Salinarimonas sp.: one gene and its partners. The protein of the gene in region 2 interacts with the protein of the main gene of each other region in a pairwise test. Links are inferred from orthologs where the notes say so. Each region holds a gene or a part of one and is shown on either strand. Other genes may lie near its edges.

The links. The genes of interacting proteins can lie anywhere in the genome.
Region 1: the proteins of ABL310_RS17630 (region 2) and ABL310_RS00325 interact in binary tests that used the Escherichia coli proteins (3 or more experiments, as listed by UniProt). The link is inferred for Salinarimonas sp. from one-to-one orthologs.
Region 3: the proteins of ABL310_RS17630 (region 2) and grxD interact in binary tests that used the Escherichia coli proteins (3 or more experiments, as listed by UniProt). The link is inferred for Salinarimonas sp. from one-to-one orthologs.

What each region holds. Positions count from the first base shown.
Region 1 is NZ_CP157794.1:72,577-77,878, forward strand. What follows is about bases 2,472-5,302. They hold ABL310_RS00325 (ABC transporter permease), read right to left. Parts: upstream 4,573-5,302; coding sequence 3,370-4,572; downstream 2,472-3,369. Other genes in these bases: ABL310_RS00320 (ABC transporter ATP-binding protein), read right to left, coding at 2,472-3,373; ABL310_RS00330 (ABC transporter substrate-binding protein), read right to left, coding at 4,742-5,302. Also shown: ABL310_RS00305 (Zn-dependent hydrolase), read right to left, coding at 1-209; ABL310_RS00310 (amidohydrolase family protein), read right to left, coding at 206-1,585; ABL310_RS00315 (ABC transporter permease), read right to left, coding at 1,701-2,441; more of ABL310_RS00320, read right to left, coding at 2,438-2,471.
Region 2 is NZ_CP157794.1:3,798,467-3,806,325, forward strand. What follows is about bases 2,186-5,102. They hold ABL310_RS17630 (BolA family protein), read left to right. Parts: upstream 2,186-3,472; coding sequence 3,473-3,733; downstream 3,734-5,102. Other genes in these bases: cobS (cobaltochelatase subunit CobS), read right to left, coding at 2,186-2,520; ABL310_RS17625 (J domain-containing protein), read right to left, coding at 2,671-3,300; purC (phosphoribosylaminoimidazolesuccinocarboxamide synthase), read right to left, coding at 3,943-4,737; ABL310_RS17640 (DUF1476 domain-containing protein), read left to right, coding at 5,035-5,102. In the rest of the region: cobaltochelatase subunit CobT, read right to left, coding at 1-1,484; more of cobS, read right to left, coding at 1,519-2,185; more of ABL310_RS17640, read left to right, coding at 5,103-5,346; ABL310_RS17645 (DUF6455 family protein), read left to right, coding at 5,767-6,030; serA (phosphoglycerate dehydrogenase), read left to right, coding at 6,159-7,406; ABL310_RS17655 (L,D-transpeptidase), read left to right, coding at 7,556-7,859. UniProt on the Escherichia coli protein: Transcriptional regulator that plays an important role in general stress response. Has many effects on cell morphology, cell growth and cell division. Acts by regulating the transcription of many genes, including dacA (PBP-5), dacC (PBP-6), ampC and mreB.
Region 3 is NZ_CP157794.1:4,564,610-4,569,811, reverse strand. The notes cover bases 1-2,731. They hold grxD (Grx4 family monothiol glutaredoxin), read left to right. Parts: upstream 1-1,063; coding sequence 1,064-1,399; downstream 1,400-2,731. Other genes in these bases: thpR (RNA 2',3'-cyclic phosphodiesterase), read right to left, coding at 2,308-2,731; ABL310_RS21155 (hypothetical protein), read left to right, coding at 1,754-2,323; ABL310_RS21165 (BolA family transcriptional regulator), read left to right, coding at 767-1,003; purL (phosphoribosylformylglycinamidine synthase subunit PurL), read left to right, coding at 1-751. Also shown: more of thpR, read right to left, coding at 2,732-2,844; ABL310_RS21145 (DUF2336 domain-containing protein), read left to right, coding at 2,937-4,043. UniProt on the Escherichia coli protein: Monothiol glutaredoxin involved in the biogenesis of iron-sulfur clusters.

The DNA.
Region 1 (5,302 bases), 3.7 Mb from region 2 along the record:
CCGGCGCGACGACCGATCAGGTTTCCGGCGGCGTCGAGGCGCGGCTCGAGGCCGGCCTCGCGCATGCGCGCCTCGAGAAAGGCGCGGCCCTCCAGGAAGATCGGCGTGAAGGCCCGGCGCGTCCACGGCCGGTCCGGCTCGGTGATCGCGGCGAGGCCGTCGATGTCGGCGGCGAGGCGGGCGGGGTCGACCGGGAGATTGGCTCTCATGCTCTGTCTTCTGCGAGGATGTGGGTGAGGGGCGGGCGCACGAAGCGCCCGCGCCCGGGATCGGCGACGTGCGTCCCGTCGAACACCTGCGCGCCGCGCGACCAGGTGGCGGCGACGCGGTAGGGGAAGGTCATCCCGTCGTAGGGCGACCAGCCGATCACGTTGTGGCCGGTCTTCGACGCGTCGAACGTGATCGGCTCGGGGGTGAGGACGCAGATGTCCGCGTCGCGGCCGGGGGTGAGGGCGCCCTTGACGTGGTCGATGCGGAAATGCCGCGCCGGGTTCGCCGCCATCAGCCGCGCCGCCCAGGTGAGCGGCACGCCGCGCTTCACGGCGCCCGCGACGAAGGCCATCACCAGCGCCTCCAGCCCCGGTACGCCGGACGCGTTGTCGAACATGTTCGCGTGGCTCTTGCGGTCGAGCGACCAGGAGACGTGGTCGGTCGAGACCAGCCAGACGTTCCCCGCCGCGACCTGCCGCCAGAGGCCCTCGCGCTCGGCGGCGGAGCGGATCGGCGGGTTGGCCTTGCCCCGCCCGCCGAGGCGGGGCATGTCCTCTTCCTCGGCGAGCACGAGATAGTGGATCAGGCACTCGGCGGTGGCGGCGAAGCCCTGTGCGCGGTAGCTCGCCGCGAGCTCGTAGCCGCGGGCGAGCGAGCAGTGCACTACGTGCGCCGGGCAGCCGGTGGCGACGCCGGTCTCGTAGATCTGCGCCATGGCGAGGAGCTCGGTCAGCGGCGGGCGCGAGAGGCCGTGGGCCCGCCAGTCGGTGATGCCCGCCGCCTGCGTGCGCGCGATGCCGGCGCGCACCGATTCGTCGTCCTCGTTGTGCACGCCGGCCGCGAGCCCGGTCTTCGCCACGGCCGCGAAGCAGTCGGCGAGGAGCGGCGGGTCGATCCGGGGAAAGCGCGTCGGGTGGGTGCCGAAGGTCGAGAACTTGAAGGCGCATACGCCGGCCTCGACCTGCTCGGGGATGCGGTAGACGCCCTCCTCCGGGTCGATCGTGCCGTAGAGGGCGAAATCGACCCGCGCCTGCGCCTCGGCGTTCGCCGCCTTCGCCGCCACCTGCGCCGCCTTGTTGACCACCGCGCCCTCGTCGTAGGGCATGTCGACGAGCGTGGTGACGCCCCCCGCCGCGGCGGTGCGCGTCGACCAGACGAAGTCCTCCTGGCCCTTCTGCGACAGCGAATGCGTCTGCGCGTCGATGGCCCCGGGCAGGATCAGCGCCCGGCCCAGCGCATGCGTCTCGCGCCCGGCGGGCGGGACGCCCTCCCCGATCGCGGCGATGGTCTCGCCCCGCACGGCGACCCAGCCGGTCTCCAGCACGCGATGCGGCAGGACGACGATGCCGGAGAGGACGAGATCGAAGTCGGACATGGCTGCTCTGGCCCCTTTCAGAAGGTCTCGTCACGCGTCATGCGGGCCGCCACGGGCTCCCCTCTCCACGAGGGAGAGGGGAGCCTGCCGCGCGTCGGGATCGACGTCCTCACCCTCATGCGAACCGCCCCATCCGCCGCGCCAGCGCGCGCTCGACCCACAGGAAGGCGTCGTAGATCAAGACCGCGAGCGCGCCGACCACGAGGCCGCCCTGCAGGATGAACGCGACGTTGTTCGTCAGCAAGCCGGCGATGATCACCTCGCCGAGCGTCGAGGCCGCCACCGTCGAGCCGATCGTCGCGGTGGCGAGCGCGATCACGGTGGAGAGGCGGATGCCGGCGAGAATGACGGGGAGGGCGAGCGGCAATTCCACCTGCACGAGCCGCTGCCGGCCGGTCATGCCCATGCCGCGGGCGGCGTCGCGCACGGTGGGCTGGAGCGTGGTCAGCCCGGTGAGCGCGTTCTCGAAGATCGGCAGGAGGCCGTAGAGGAAGAGCGCGACGAAGGTCGGCGCCGCGCCGAAGCCGAGCGCCGGCACGGCGAGCGCCAGCACGGCGATGGGCGGGAAGGTCTGGCCGATATTCGCGATCGAGCGCGAGAGCGGCAGGAATTCCGCGCCGAAGGGGCGCGTCACCACCACAGCGAGACCGACCGCGACGAGCGTCGCCGCCACCGTCGCCGCGACGACGAGGGCGAGGTGGTTGGCCGCCAGCGCCAGCATGTCGGCCTGAAGGTAGATCGGCGGCGCGCCGCGCTCGGTGAGCGGCGCGAAGACCGGCGTGAAGGCCTCCGGCGCGATCAGGAAGGCGAGGAGAAGGACGAGCGCCACGGCCCGCAGGACGAGCCCGGCTCTCATGACGGCCTCGCGGCGCGTCGCGTGAGGCTGGACAGCGTGACGCGCCCGACGACCGCCCCGTCCTGCTCCACCGGCGCGGCCTCGCGGCCCGACCAGAGCAGCTCCGCATAGGCGTCGCGCGCCGACAGCGCGGCCGGCACGGGCGCGCCGGGCGCCTCGCCCTCCTCGACGAGATCGCCCACATGGGCGAGGGACAGGAGCCGGAAGGGTCGCTCCGCCGCGCCGATCAGCTCCTTCACGAACGGCGTCGCGGGCTTCGCGATGATCTCGGCGGGCGGCGCGTATTGCAGGAGCCGCCCCTCGTCCATCACGGCGATGCAGGAGCCCAGGCGGATCGCCTCCTCCATGTCGTGGGTGACGAGCACGATCGTCGTGCCGAAGCGCTTCTGGATGCCGAGGAGATCCTCCTGCGCCTTGGCGCGGATGATCGGGTCGAGCGCGCCGAAGGGCTCGTCCATCAGGAGGATGTTCGGCTCGGCCGCGAGCGCCCGGGCGACGCCGATGCGCTGCTGCTGGCCGCCGGAGAGCTCGTGCGGCATGCGCTCGCGGAAGGCCTCCGGCTCGAGCTGGAACAGGTCGAGCAGCTCGTCGACGCGGTGGGCGATGCGCTTCTTCTCCCAGCCGAGCAGGCTCGGCACGGTGCCGATGTTCTGCGCCACCGTGCGGTGGGGGAACAGGCCGTGGCCCTGGATGGCGTAGCCGATGCGGCGGCGCAGCTCGTAGGCGGGGAGGGCATGGTTGTCCTCCCCGTCGATACGCACCGCGCCCGAGGTCGGCTCCACCAGGCGGTTGATCATCCGCATCAGGGTGGTCTTGCCCGAGCCCGAGGTGCCGACGATCACGGCGATGGTGCCGGACGGCACGGTCAGCGAGACCCGGTCGACGACGGTCGCCGTGCCATAGACCTTGGTGACGGTGTCGATCTCGATCATCCGCGCGCCTCCCTCACGCCGGGGCGTTCGCTCAGCTCGATCAGCGCGTCGAGGACCACCGCCGCGCCAACGGCCAGCGCCACCGTCGGGACGGCGCCGAGCAGCACCAGGTCCATCGCCGTCTGGCCGATCCCCTGGAAGACGAAGACGCCGAAGCCGCCGCCGCCGATGAGCGCCGCGATGGTGGCGAGCCCGATGTTCTGCACGAGCACGATGCGGATGCCGGTGAGGATCACCGGAAAGGCGAGGGGGAATTCCACCTGCGCCAGCCGCTGGCCCGCGGTCATGCCCATCCCGGCGGCCGCATCGACGGTCTGGCGCGGCACCCCGTCGAGGCCGACGACCGTGTTCGAGACGACGGGGAGCAGCGAATAGGCGTAGAGCGCGACGAGCGCCGGCGCCGCGCCGATGCCGGCGATGCCCAGCGCGGAGGCGCCCGGCACGTTCGCCGCGATCCAGGCCATGGGCGCGATGAGGAGCCCGAACAGCGCGATGGAGGGGATGGTCTGGACGATGTTGAGCCCGTTCAGCACCGGCGCGCGCAGCCGCCGCGAGCGATAGCAGGCGACGCCGATCGGGATGCCGGTCGCGGTGGCTGCAGCGAGCGAGCCGAAGGCGAGGAGCACGTGGGTGCCGGCCTCGCGCCAGAAGGCGTCGGCGCGGGTCGCGTATTCCTTCAGCATCGAGAGGTCGTCCCACAGGCCCGAGAGGAGGATCGCGCCGATCACGCCGGCGACGGCGGCGAGCCCGACGAGCCGCTTCACCGGCGAGAGCGAGAGCCGCGAGAGCGCGTCCGCCGCCATCAGCGCGAAGGCGAAGACCAGCACCCAGAAGCCGGAGCCGGGCGAGACCCGGGCGAAGGTGTTCCCCTCCGGCGTCAGGAACGAGCCGGCGAGCCCGATGGCGACGAGGAGCGCGACGAGCGCGACGAGGCTCGCCGAGAGCCGCCAGCGGATCGGCGTGCGAACGAGCGCGATCGCGCCGGCGGCGGCGAGGAGGGCGAGCAGCGTCCAGCCCGGCAGCGCCGGCAGCGCCTCCAGGATCCCGCGGGCCTCGCCGAGCACGATCCGGTTGGCGCGGAAGGTCGCGAAAGGCAGAGCCAGGGCGCCGCCGGCGACGAGGGCGGCGAGGAGCACCCCGAGCTTGTCGAGCGCGACCCGCGCCCGCGGCGCGACGGCGGCCTCTGTCCCGCTGGCCATGCGCGTCTCCTCCGTTCGATCCCGCGCCGCCCGCCATCTCCCCGCAGGGGAGGTGGGCCGCGAAGCGGCCCGGAGGGGCGGGCGCGTCAGGGCGCGTGAGGTGCGCCATCCCCACCCGCCGGCTCTGCGAGCCGTCGACCTCCCCTGCGGGGAGGTGTCGGGCTTCGCCTCACTGCAGGAAGCCCTCGCGGATGAGGAAGTCCTGCGCGACGCCGCTCGCGGCCTCGCCGCCGACCTGGACGCGACCGTTGAGCTCCTGGAGCGTCTCGAGCGTGAGCTTCTCGAAGACCGGGTTCAGGATCTCCGGGATCTGCGGATGGGTCTCGAGCACCGCGGCGCGCACCAGCGGAGCGGGCGCGTAGACCGGCTGGACGCCCTGGTCGTCCTCCATGACGACGAGCCCGGAAGGCTCGATGCCGCCGTCGGTGCCGTAGACCATGGCGGCGTTCGCCCCCGAGGTCTGCCGCGCCGCGGCCGCGATCGTCGCCGCCGTGTCGCCGCCCGACAGCGTGATCAGCTGGTCGGGGGAGAGCTCGAAGCCGTAGGTCTCCTGGAAGGCCGGCAGCGCGGCCGGGGAGTTCACGAACTCGGCGGAGGCCGCGAGCACGATCTCGCCGCCGCCGGAGACGTACTCCCCGAAATCGCTCATCGTCTCGAGGCCGTGCTCCGCGGCGAGGTCGGCGCGCACCGCGATGGCCCAGGTGTTGTTGGCCGGGGCGGGCTCGAGCCA
Region 2 (7,859 bases):
CAGGGCTCGTCGGCGGACTTGTAGACGATGTGGCGCAGATCGTTGAGCCGGCCCGGATTCTGCGGCTTGCCGGCCCCGAGCCATTGCTCGCGGGACTGCCCGCCCTTCCAGGCGCGCGTGGTGAAGCCGAGGATCTCGACCTTCACCCCGCAGCGCTCCAGCGTGCGCGCCAGGATGTCCGCGCAGGTGGCGGCGACCGTGATCGGCCGCCCGCGCATCGAGCCCGAATTGTCGAGGAGCAGCGTCACCACCGTGTCGCGGAATTCCGTGTCCTTCTCCTGCTTGAAGGAGAGCGGCGTCATCGGGTCCATGATCACCCGCGGCAGGCGCGCCGGATCGAGGATGCCCTCCTCGATGTCGAACAGCCAGGAGCGGTTCTGCTGAGCGAGGAGCCGGCGCTGCAGGCGGTTGGCGAGGCGCCCGACGACGCCCTGGAGGTTCGACAGCTGCTTGTCGAGATAGGCCCGCAGGCGCGTGAGCTCCTCCGCCTCGCACAGGTCCTCGGCGTGCACGATCTCGTCGAACTTCGTCGTGTAGGCCTTGTAGTCCGGCATGCGCGGCTCGTTGGCGCGCGGCGGCGGCGGGCGCCAGCTCTCGTTCGCCTCCTCGCTGTCGGCCTCCTCCGCGTCCTCGGGCATCTCGCCGGAGGGGCCGTCGGAGGCCTCCTGGGAGCCGTCCTCCATGTCCTCGGCCGATTCGTCGGTGATCTCGATCTCGGCGCGCTCGCCCTGCGCGTCCTCCTCGGTCTCGCCCTCCTGGCTCTCGTCGGACTGGTCCTCGCCCTCCTGCTCCTCTTCCTCCTCGCTCTCCTCGGGCTCCATCTCGCTCTGCTCGACCATGTCGAGGGAGACGAGGAGGTCGCGCACCGCGCGGGCGAAGCCGCGCTGGTTCTCGATGGTGGAGAGGAGCTGGTCGAGATCCTGGCCCGCCTTGCCCTCGATGTGGTCGCGCCAGAGGTCGACGATCTTCTCGGCGGCGTGCGGCGGCTTGCGGCCGGTGAGGCGCTCGCGGACCATCAGCGCGATCGCGTCCTCGATGGGCGCGTCGGCGCGGTCGGTGATCTCCTCGTACTTGCCGCCGCGGTGGTAGCGGTCCTCCAGCATGGCGTCGAGATTGTCGGCGACGCCCTCCATCCGCCGCGAGCCGATGGATTCCACCCGCGCCTGCTCCACCGCGTCGAACACGGCGCGCGCCGCCGCGCCCTCGGGCGTGAGGCGCCGGTGCATGGCGGCGTCGTGGCAGGCGAGGCGCAGCGCCATCGAATCCGCGTGCCCGCGCATCACGGCGACGTCCTGCGAGGACGCCTTGCGCGGCGGCTCGGGCAGGCGCGCCCGGTCGGAGGTCAGCAGCGGCCGGTCCGAGGCGTAGGTCACCTCGAGCTCGGGCTGGCGGGCGATGGCGCGCAGGCAGGCGGCCACCGAGCGCTTGATGCCCTCGTTGGGCGCTTCCTTCTTCTCGCCGGGCTTGCGGTTGGAGATGGCCATTCCGGTCCCTGGAATCTCTGGTCTCGCGATCGCCTCAGGTGAGCACGACGTTGGCCGCGCTCTCCGGCAGCTCCTTGCCGAACGAGCGCTGGTAGAACTCGGCGACCAGGTTGCGCTCGAGCTCGTCGCACTTGTTGAGGAAGGTGAGCCGGAAGGCGAAGCCGACATCGCCGAAGATCGAGGCGTTCTCCGCCCAGGTGATCACCGTGCGCGGGCTCATCACGGTCGAGAGATCGCCGTTGACGAAAGCGTTGCGGGTGAGGTCGGCGACGCGCACCATCTTGTTGACGGTGTCGCGGCCCTGGTCCGTGCCCTGCCAGGACTTCACCTTCGAGAGCACGATCTCGACCTCGCGGTCGTGCTCGAGATAGTTCAGCGTGGTGACGATGGACCAGCGGTCCATCTGCGCCTGGTTGATCTGCTGGGTGCCGTGATAGAGCCCCGACGTGTCGCCGAGCCCGATCGTGTTGGCGGTCGCGAACAGGCGGAACGACGGATGCGGCCGGATGACGCGGCTCTGGTCGAGCAGCGTCAGGCGGCCCGAGCTCTCGAGCACGCGCTGGATCACGAACATCACGTCCGGGCGCCCGGCGTCGTACTCGTCGAAGACGAGGGCGACGTTGTGCTGGTAGGCCCAGGGCAGGATGCCGTCCCGGAACTCCGTGATCTGCTTGCCCTCCTTGAGCACGATCGCGTCCTTGCCGACGAGATCGATGCGGGAGACGTGGCTGTCGAGGTTGACGCGCACGCAGGGCCAGTTCAGCCGGGCCGCGACCTGCTCGATATGGGTCGACTTGCCGGTGCCGTGATAGCCCGTCACCATCACGCGGCGGTTGAAGGCGAAGCCCGCGATGATGGCGAGCGTGGTCTCGCGGTCGAAGATGTAGTCCGGATCCAGCTCCGGCACGTGCTCCTCGCCCTGCGAGAAGGCCGGAACCTCCAGGTCGCTGTCGATGCCGAAGGTCTGGCGCACGGACAGCTTCAGGTCCGGGGTGCCGGTCATCGTCTCGGCTGCTTTGTCGGTCTTCGCCTGCATGAACGCCTCTTCCTCGCGGACCCGTCTCGCGCCGGCGCGGCCTTCCGCACCCCCCGCGCGCTCGCGGCCCTGGTTACGCCCCGCCGTCGCGCCTTGCAACGCCGGGGCCATGTGTGACGCGTGTGCGCCGAAAGGGTCTCGATGCGCCTCCTAGCACAGGCCGGCGGCCTTGAGCGTGTCGTGGGCGCGGATGATGTCGCGCAGGCGCTCCTCGTAGGAGCGGTCGCCGCCATGCGCGTCGGGGTGGAAACGCTTCACCAGCGCCTTGTAGGCCGCCTTGATCGTGGCGGCGTCCGCGCCCTCCTCGAGGCCGAGCACGTCGAAGGCCTGGCGCACCGGGCCGGAATAGCGCTTCTTCGGCGGCTCCGGCGCGCGCTGCGTCTGGCCGACGCCGTTGTCGCGCAGGACGTCGAACGGGTCGTGATAGGCCCAGTCCCGCGCGAAGCCGGCCCGGGCCCCCTTGGCCGCCCGCTGGCGGGCGTCGCCGTTGGCGCCCATCGACCAGGTCGGCCGATGGCCGATGATCGAGTCCTTCTGGTAGGCGGCGACGGCCTCCTCCGGCATGTCCTTGAAATAGTTGTACGACGCGTTGTACGCGCGCACGTGGTCCATGCAGAAGCGCCAGTACTTGCCCTCCTGCCCCCGGCCCTTGGGCGCGCGGTAGAGGCCCTGGCCCGTGCAGCCCGGATGCTCGCAGCCCGGCGCGTCCGTGGGCTTGGCGTCCTCGGCGGCCTTCGGCTTGATGCGGATTCGGTCGAACAGGGGCGAGTTCAAGTCCATGATCCCGTGATTATGAGCCATGACCGCGCGCGGGCAAGGGCAAAGAACCGCGTGAGGGGGCCATCGAGCCCTTGACGAGACGACGCGTCGCGGCGACGCAGAGAACCGGTTTCCCGAACGACGAGGACGACGAACCGTGAGCACCGACCCCGCAACCGGCGAAGAACCCGGCATGAAGGCGCTGATCGAGACGCGGCTCGCTGAGGCCTTCGCCCCGAGCCGCCTCTCCGTCGTCGACGAATCCCACCTCCACGCCGGCCATGCCGGCTGGCGCGAGGGGGGCGAGACCCATTTCAGGATAGAGGTGGTCTCCGACGCCTTCGCCGGCAAGAGCCGGGTCGAGCGTCACCGTCTGGTGAACGCCGCGCTCGCCGAGGCGTTCGCCCGCGGCCTGCACGCGCTCGCGATCAAGGCGGAGGCGCCGGGAGCGTGAGCTGCGGGGGGGGGAAGCGCTGTCATCCCGGACGGCGAAGCCGATCCGGGACCCATACCCGCGACGTCGGCCACGAGCGCGCATCGCGCGCTCGGCGCTCCGAGGGTCGGCGCGTCGATGCCGAGCGACGCGGCCTGAAGGCCGCGACACCGGCCGCGGCGGGTATGGATCCCGGGTCGCCGTTCGGCGCCCGGGATGACAGGGAAGCCCTACTGCACCAGCCGCGGGCCGCCCATCGGCACGCCGTCGGTCTCCGACAGGATGCCGAGCCGCCGCGCCACTTCCGTGTAGGCCTCGATCAGGCCGCCGAGATCCTTGCGGAAGCGGTCCTTGTCGAGCTTCTCGGCGGACTTCATGTCCCACAGCCGGCACGAATCGGGGGAGATCTCGTCGGCGACGACGATGCGCATCAGGTCGCCCTCCCAAAGGCGCCCGCACTCGATCTTGAAGTCGACGAGCCGGATGCCGACGCCGAGGAAGAGCCCCGACAGGAAGTCGTTCACCCGGATGGCGAGCGCCATGATGTCGTCGATCTCCTGCGGCGTCGCCCAGCCGAAGGCGGTGATGTGCTCCTCCGACACCATCGGGTCGTCGAGCTTGTCGTTCTTGTAGTAGAACTCGATGATCGAGCGCGGCAGCTGCGTGCCTTCCTCGAGCCCGAGGCGCTTGGCCAGCGAGCCGGCGGCGACGTTGCGCACCACGACCTCGAGCGGGATGATCTCGACCTCGCGGATCAGCTGCTCGCGCATGTTCAGCCGACGGATGAAATGCGTCGGCACGCCGATGTCGTTGAGGTGGCTGAAGACGAACTCGCTGATGCGGTTGTTCAGCACGCCCTTGCCGTCGATCACCTCGTGCTTCTTGGCGTTGAAGGCGGTCGCGTCGTCCTTGAAGTGCTGAATGAGCGTCCCGGGCTCGGGTCCTTCGAACAGGACCTTCGCCTTGCCCTCGTAGATCCGACGGCGGCGATTCATGGGCGTGTACCGTGGTTTGTTGAAGTCCATGGGTAGGCCTGAGGCTCCTGGCTCTCGAACGATCCGCCGGGGGGAGAATACGCGTGACGGATCGGTCGAGCGGCGATGAGGGCCGCCCGTTCGCGGGCAACCTATCCGAAGAGATGGGGATGCACAACGCGCCTTTCATCCCGAGGTGAACGCGAGGCGCGCACGTCCCGGCCAGGGTCCGCGCGCGGGGCGCGCTCCTACGCAGGATGCCGGGTGGCGCGCCCCGCCGGGGGGCGATATACCGACCGGGAGAGGGCCCCGCGCCCGCAAGTCTCATCACGCGCACCGGATCGGACCATGACCACCTTCGACGACCGCGAATCCGCCTTCGAGAACAAGTTCGCGCACGACGAGGAGCTCCGCTTCAAGGCGGTGTCCCGCCGCGACCGGCTCATCGGCCTGTGGGCGGCGGAGAAGCTCGGGAAGACCGGCGCCGACGCCGACGCCTACGCCCGCGACGTCGTCTCCACCGACCTCAAGAAGCCCGGCGACGAGGACGTCTACGACAAGCTCCGCGCCGACCTGCCCGCGGACGTCCCCGACGCCGAGATCCGCAAGCAGATGCTCGACCTCCTCGCCCGCGCGGTGAAGGAGATCGAGACGCAGTGACGACGTGACGTAGCCGATTCACACACCGTTCCGCGCCGCCGGCAGCCGAGGACGAGCGACGTCGCGGAGCTGCTCGGCGGGCGCCGAGCCTTCTCCTTCCCTGTAGGGGAAGGTGGCTCGGCGAAGCCGAGACGGATGGGGCGCGCGGCACGCGCGTTCGGCGAAGCCGAAATCGACGGTCGAGCCGGACGCCGCCGGCGGCTTCCGCTTCGCGGAACGCGTCGCTCGCGCGCCGCGCCCATCCGTCACGCCGCTTCGCGGCGCGACACCTTCCCCTACAGGGAAGGAAAGCGTCGGCCGTCCGCGTCGCCACCCGAGCCGTGCGCATCGCCGTCCTCCATCCGCCCGACCTTGCGCTCGATCAAGGCGCGCCCGCTCCCGTCCCCCCATGCTCGGCCTCGTCACACAGGAGACGACGCCATGAAGAGCATGATCGAGGGTCTGCGCGAGGCCGCCAACCGTCCCCGGCTGATGGGGGAGATGATGCGGCGCCTCGACGTCGATCCCGACGCGCTGGCAGCGGAAGGCCACGGCCTCGCGCTCGCCCACGCCGCGCGGCGCTGCGCCGGCTGCGAGCACGAGGGCGCCTGCCGCTCCTGGCTCGCCGAGCACGATCACGCGGAGCACGCGCCCTCCTTCTGCGCCAACGACGGCTTCTTCGAGAGCGTCAAGGCCGACGCCTGACGGTCCCGCTCGCCGCGGCCCAGCCATGCGCGGGGGTCTCGCATGCGCGGGGGCGGCTTGATTCGAGGTCGAAGGACTGCGACATCGGTCGGGCATTCCCCCCGACCCTCGCGCTCCGAGACCGACCGATGACCGCCCCGCTCTCCCTGTCCAAGGACAAGATCAAGATCCTGCTCCTCGAGAACGTCAACGACAGCGCGGTGGCGCTGATGGAGGCGGCGGGCTACGTCTCGATCACCCGGCTCAAGACCGCGCTCGACGGCGAGGCGCTGAAGCAGGCGCTCCAGGGCGTCCACATCCTGGGCATCCGCTCGCGCACGCAGCTGACCGAGGAGGTCTTCGCCGCCGCCGACCGTCTCGTCGCGGTCGGCTGCTTCTCGGTGGGCACCAACCAGGTCGACCTCGACGCGGCGCGCCGGCGGGGCGTGCCGGTCTTCAACGCGCCCTTCTCGAACACGCGCTCGGTGGCGGAGCTGACGCTCGCCGAGATCGTCATGCTGATGCGCCGGATCGTGCCGCGCTCCGACGCCGCCCATCGCGGCGGCTGGGACAAGTCGGCGGCGGACAGCCACGAGGTGCGCGGCAAGTGCCTCGGCATCGTCGGCTACGGCAATATCGGCTCGCAGCTCTCGACGCTGGCCGAGAGCTACGGGATGCGCGTGATCTACTACGACCGCACCGACAAGCTGCGCCACGGCAACACCGAGCCCGTCGACACGCTCCAGGAGCTCCTCGAATGCGCCGACGTGGTGACGCTCCACGTCCCCGAGACGCCGGAGACCGCCGGCATGATCGGCGAGCGCGAGATCCGCGCCATGAAGGCGGGCGCCTACCTCATCAACAATTCCCGCGGCACCGTGGTCGATCTCGGGGCGCTCGCCGCGGCCCTGAAGGACGGCCACCTGCGCGGGGCGGCGATCGACGTCTTCCCGAAGGAGCCCGGCTCCAACGAGGAGCGCTTCGAGAGCCCGCTCCAGGGCATCGACAACGTCATCCTCACCCCGCATGTCGGCGGCTCGACCGTGGAGGCGCAGGAGCGCATCGGCGTCGAGGTGGCGCGCAAGCTCGTCGAGTATTCCGATGTCGGCGCGACGGTGGGCGCCGTGAACTTCCCGCAGGCGCAGCTCCCGGGCCGCGCCCACGGCACGCGCTTCATCCACGTGCACGAGAACGTGCCGGGCATGCTCCAGCGCCTGATCGGCTGCTTCGCCGACCGGGGCATCAACATCGCCGGGCAGTACCTGCAGACCGACGGCGCCATCGGCTACGTCGTGGTCGAGGTCGACGGCGTCCCGGACGACAGCCGCGAGCTCCTCGCCGACCTGCGGGGCCTGGAAGGCACGATCCGGGCCCGCATCCTCTATATGCGGCAATAAGGCCACAGCGCCCGAGGAAAACCGTCCGCGAAGGGCGCGCGAGCGCGGACGGTCTTGCGGTGCGGTAAGCGTTCCTTAAGAGCAGTCGTTAACCATGACGGAGCCGCGATTCCCGCGGCGTCGTGCTCGTTCGCCGGATTTGATCGCCCATGCTCGCGCGTCTCGTTCTCGTTCTGCTGATCGGCGCCCTCGCCGCCTGCAACGCCGCCACGACCGCCGAGGGGCCCGCCGCCCGCGGCGAATGGATTTCCCCCGCCGTCCTGGCCCAGGCCGCGGACGGCACGGCCGCCTGGTACACCGGCTACAAGGACGACGAGCCCTTCGACATCCCGCTCGTCAACCGCGCCCTGATGAAGCCCGAGCTGATGCGCCAGCGCGTGAGCTACACGGGCGGCGAGGCGCCCGGCACCATCGTCGTCGATATCGACGCCCGCTTCCTCTACCTCGTCGAGG
Region 3 (5,202 bases), 770 kb from region 2 along the record:
CGACAACCTGAATTTCGGCAATCCCGAGCGGCCCCGGTACATGGGCCAGCTCGTCGGCTGCCTGCGGGGCATCGGCGAATCCTGCCGCGCGCTCGACTTCCCCGTCGTGTCGGGCAACGTCTCGCTCTACAACGAGACCAACGGGCGCGGCATCCTGCCGACGCCCACGATCGGCGGCGTGGGCGTGCTCGACGATTGCGCGGTTCACGCGACGATCGCCTTCAAGCGCGCCGGCGACGCCGTGGTGCTGCTCGGCGAGACGAACGGCTGGCTCGGCGCCTCGCTCTACCTCGCCCTCGTCTGCGGCCGCGAGGAGGGCGCGCCGCCGCCGGTGGACCTCGCCGCGGAGCGCCGCGCGGGCGAGCTGGTGCGCGGGCTGATCGCCGAGGGCGTCCTCGATACGGTGCACGACCTCTCCGACGGCGGCCTCGCGGTGGCTCTGGCCGAGTGCTGCATGGGCCGCGGGATCGGGGCTTCGATCGAGACGCTGCCGGAAGGCGCGTCGGGCCCGCTGCCCGCCCACGCCGCGCTCTTCGGCGAGGACCAGGGCCGCTACCTCGTCGCGGTCCCGGCGGACCGGCTCGACGCGCTCCTCGCCCGCGCCGCCGCGGCGGGCGTTTCCGCCGCGAGGCTCGGGGAGACCGGCGGGGACGCGTTGATTCTGCCGGGCTCTCGGGCCATATCTGTGACGTCGTTGAAGGACGCCCACGAATCCTGGCTGCCGGCGTACATGGCGGCCGAGCCGGCCTGAGGAGGCCCCGTTCCGATGCCGATGGACGCGCGCGAGATCGAACGCATGATCAAGGAGGCGATCCCGGACGCCACGGTGGAGATCCGCGATCTCGCCGGCGATGGGGACCACTACGCCGCGACCGTCACCTCCGCCTCCTTCAAGGGCAAGAGCCGCGTGCAGCAGCACCAGATGGTCTACGCGGCTCTCCAGGGCCGCATGGGCGGCGTGCTGCACGCGCTGGCGCTGACGACGATTCCCGCCGAGACTTGAAACCGGGTCTCGCACCCATACGAGGTCCGGCGCCTTGACCGCCGGAGCAAGGAGAGAGCCATGTCCACGGCCCACGAGACGATCGACACGGAAGTGAAGTCGAACGACGTCGTGCTCTTCATGAAGGGCACGCCTCAGTTTCCCATGTGCGGGTTCTCGGGCCAGGTGGTCCAGATCCTGAACTACCTCGGCGTGCCCTACAAGGGCGTCAACGTGCTCGACGACGAGGGCGTCCGCCAGGGCATCAAGGACTATTCCAACTGGCCGACGATCCCGCAGCTCTACGTGAAGGGCGAGTTCGTCGGCGGCTGCGACATCACCCGCGAGATGTTCCAGTCGGGCGAGCTGCAGCAGTTCTTCACCGAGAAGGGCGTGCCGGTGAAGCAGGGCGCGTGAGGCGCTTCGCTCATCGAGGGAGCTCGTGGCGTCTCTCGGTTCGGCGAGCCACCGTGCTCCCCTCCGAGATGGGTGCCACGACGGGGGCTGTGTACGAGCGACGTGCCGTCTATCCTTCCCTGTAGGGGAAGGTGGCTCGGCGAAGCCGAGACGGATGGGGCGCGGCGCGAACGCGACGCGTTCCGCGAAGCGGAAGGGCTCCGGCTGCCGACGTTCGCTCCCGTCCATTTCGGCTTCGCCGAACGCGCGTTCCGCGCGCCCCATCCGTCACCGCGCTTCGCGCGGCGACACCTTCCCCTACAGGGAAGGAGAGGGTACGGCGCCCTCGCATTCACCGTCGAGGAGCGTGATCCCATGGGCGAGGCGAAACGCAAGGCGAAGCTCGGCGTCCCGGCCTCGCCTTGCCGCGGCTGCACCTATTGCTGCTCGCTTCCCGAGATCCACGCCCTCGACAAGCCGATGTACCGGCCCTGCCGGCACATCGCCGGCCAGGCCTCGGGAGGCCTCGGCTGCGGGATCTTCGGCGCGCCCGAGCGGCCGCAGACCTGCCTCGCCTACGAATGCGCCTACCTGACCGCGCATCGCACGAACCACCCGAACCGCCGGCGCATCCCGCATCCGCTCGACGCCGGCGCCTATTTCCACCGCGACCCGATCGAGAACGCCTTCGTCCTCTTCGTCGACCCCGACCGGCCGCTCGCCTGGAAGCGCACCGGGCTCGTGGACGTGCTCCGCTCGGCCGTGCAGGCGGGCATGCCGCTCGTGGTCTTCGACCGCGGCCGGCGCATGGCGATCGCCAACGCCCGCCATTTCGAGGAGATCGTCGCGCGCGACTACGTCGCCTTCGCCGACCGGCAGGGCCTGCCCCGCGACGTGCCGGGCTGGGAGGCCGAGCGAAGCCCCTCGGCTCAGCCCAGCGGATAGGCCGCCTCGACCACGTAGGGCCCCCCGCCGGTCCCCTCACGCGCCGAGAACACCGCGACGCGCTCGGCGGTGAAGGCGAGCCGCTCGAACGGCGCGCGCGCCGCGATCCACTCCGCGACCGCATGCGCCGGCACGTGCTTCAAGCGCCCCAGCGTCACGTGCGGCTTGAACTTGCGCCGCTCCGGCTCGAGCCCGGCGCGGCGCACCAGCCGCTCCGTCTCCTCCTGGAGCGACACGAGAGCCTCCGTCGCCAGCACGCTCGCGAAGACCGCATGCGGCTTGTCGCCCCCGAAGGACCCGAGCCCGTCGAGGACGACCTCAACGGGCGCGCGGGCGCGCGCCTCGGCGAGGAGCGCGAACACGTCCTCGGCCACGATGTCGTCCACGTCGCCGATGAAGCGCAGGGTGACGTGGTAGTTCTCCGGCTCGAGCCAGCGCGCTCCCGGGAGCCCGCCGCGGCAGCCGGCGAGGGCGTCGACCACCGTCTCCGGCAGCTCCAATCCGACGAACAAGCGCGGCACGACGGCCTCCTTTCCCGGCATGATGCCGATTTCACAATTCCATAAGGACTTTATGCCGTAATCCTACGCCACAGGAGCAGGATGGTCCCAGCATGACGGCATTGCTCAGCGTGATCGAGGAGATCGACGAGATCGTGTCCGGCGCGGACGCCCGCCGACGCACGGCCATGCTGCGCAAGGTGACGAACCTGTTCCTGGAGAAGGCGCCCGAGCTCGACGAGGACCATGTCGGCGCCTTCGACGAGGTGATCCTGCGGCTGGCGCGAAATCTCGAGTTCCGAGCCCGGCTCGAGCTCTCCGAGCGGCTCGCCGACCACGAGCTCGCCCCGCGCCGGGCCGTACGCGACCTCGCCTTCGACGACGACGGCGCGGTGGCCGCGCCGGTGCTGACGCGCAGCCCGCGCCTGTCGGAGGACGATCTCGTCGCCGTCGCCGAGCGGAAGGGGCAGGCGCACCTCCTCGCCCTGTCGCGTCGGGTGAGCCTCTCCGAGCGCCTCACCGACGTTCTGATCGATCGCGGCGACACCTCCGTCGTGCGCTCGGTCGCCGACAACGAGGGCGCGCGCTTCTCGCCGCGCGGGTTCACGACCCTGCTGGAGCGCGCCCGCGCCGACGGCGAGCTGCAGGCGGTGCTCGAGACGCGCAGCCATCTCTCGCCCGAGCAGGTGACGCTCCTCGTCGAGATCGCCCGCGAGAAGGTGCGCGAAACGCTCCAGGACGAGCTCGGCCAGCGCATGCAGCGCGCCATCGACTCGGTCGTCGAGGATCTCGCCCGCCACATGGCCGACACCGACGCCCCGGACGTCGCCAAGGCCGACCTCGCCGGTTCCGTCGATTTCGTCCGCGCCCGCGCGCGCACCCGCAAGCTCGAGGAGCGCGACGTCGTCGACTGGATCAACCGCAACCGCGTGGAGGACGCGCTCGCGGCCATCGCCGAGCTCGGCGGTATCCAGGTCGAGATGGTGGCGAACGCCTACCACGCGCCGGACTACGAGGCCCTGCTCTTCGTCGTGCGCGCCGTCGACTTCACCTGGTCGACGCTGAAGCTGATGCTGACCAGGAAGGCCGGCCGCACGCCGCCCATGGAGCTGACGAAGGCCGCCTTCGAGAGCTTCGAGAAGCTCTCCGTCGAGAGCGCCCAGCGCGTCCTGCGCTTCGCCGCCGCACGGGAGCGGTTCGGACGCGACGGGGGGATGTGAGGCGAAACGACCGACCGATGTCGGTCGCCGACGCCGCATTCACGCCGACGCCTTGCGCCGCGCGCACCGCCGACCTTACATGTCGAGGGGGGCGGCAATCCGTCGCCCGGGAGGGCGCATGGCGGACGAGAGCGCGACGAGCAAGCGAATTCCCATCGTGGGTATCGGGGCGTCGGCCGGCGGGGTGGAGGCGCTGGAGGGCTTCTTCCGCGGACTGCCGCCGGATCCCGGTCTCGGCATCGTCATCGTCACGCATCTCAACCCCGAGCGCGAGAGCCTGCTCCACGAGATCCTGCGGCGCTACACGCCGCTCGAGGTCCGTCTCGCCGCGGACGGCGCGCGGGTCGAGCCCGACACGGTGCACGTCCTCGCCGCGGGCGACCTCGTCGGGATCGAGGACGGGCGCCTGCAGGTGCTTCGTCAGGACCCCTCCAACCGCGAACGCAAGCCCATCGACGTCTTCTTCAGCGCGCTCGCCAAGGACCAGGGCGAGTACGCGGTCGGCGTCGTGCTCTCCGGAGGCGACGGCGACGGCACGCTCGGCGTGAAGGCCATCAAGGAGCATGGCGGGCTCACCGTCGCGCAGGCCTCCGACGGGACCTCGCCGAAGCACGCGGACATGCCGGAGACCGCGATCTCCGCCGGCTTCATCGACCTCGCGCTGCCCGTCGAGGACATGGGCGCGCGGCTCGTCGCCTTCGCGCAGGACGTCGACCTGCTCGCCCACGTCGCCGAGGAGGAGCCGGCCGGCGCCGGGGCGCCGTCGGGCAATCGCGCGGCCTTCGAGCCGATCCGGCAGGAGATCTGCGGCATCCTTCGCAACCAGGTCGGCCACGATTTCGGCGGCTACAAGCCGAAGACCTTCCTGCGGCGCGTGCACCGGCGCATGCAGGTGCTCGGCATCGCCACGGCGGAGGCGTACGTCGACCGGCTGCGCGACGACTCGAAGGAGGTGACCGCGCTCTTCCGCGACCTCCTGATCAACGTCACGGCCTTCTTCCGCGACGCCGAGTCGTTCGAGTCGCTCCGGAAGGACGTGATCCCGAAGCTCTTCGAGGGCCGCGGCGCCGACGAGACGGTGCGCGTCTGGGTGCCCGGCTGCGCCACGGGCGAGGAGGTCTACTCCATCGCCATGCTGATGCACGAGCACATGCAGACC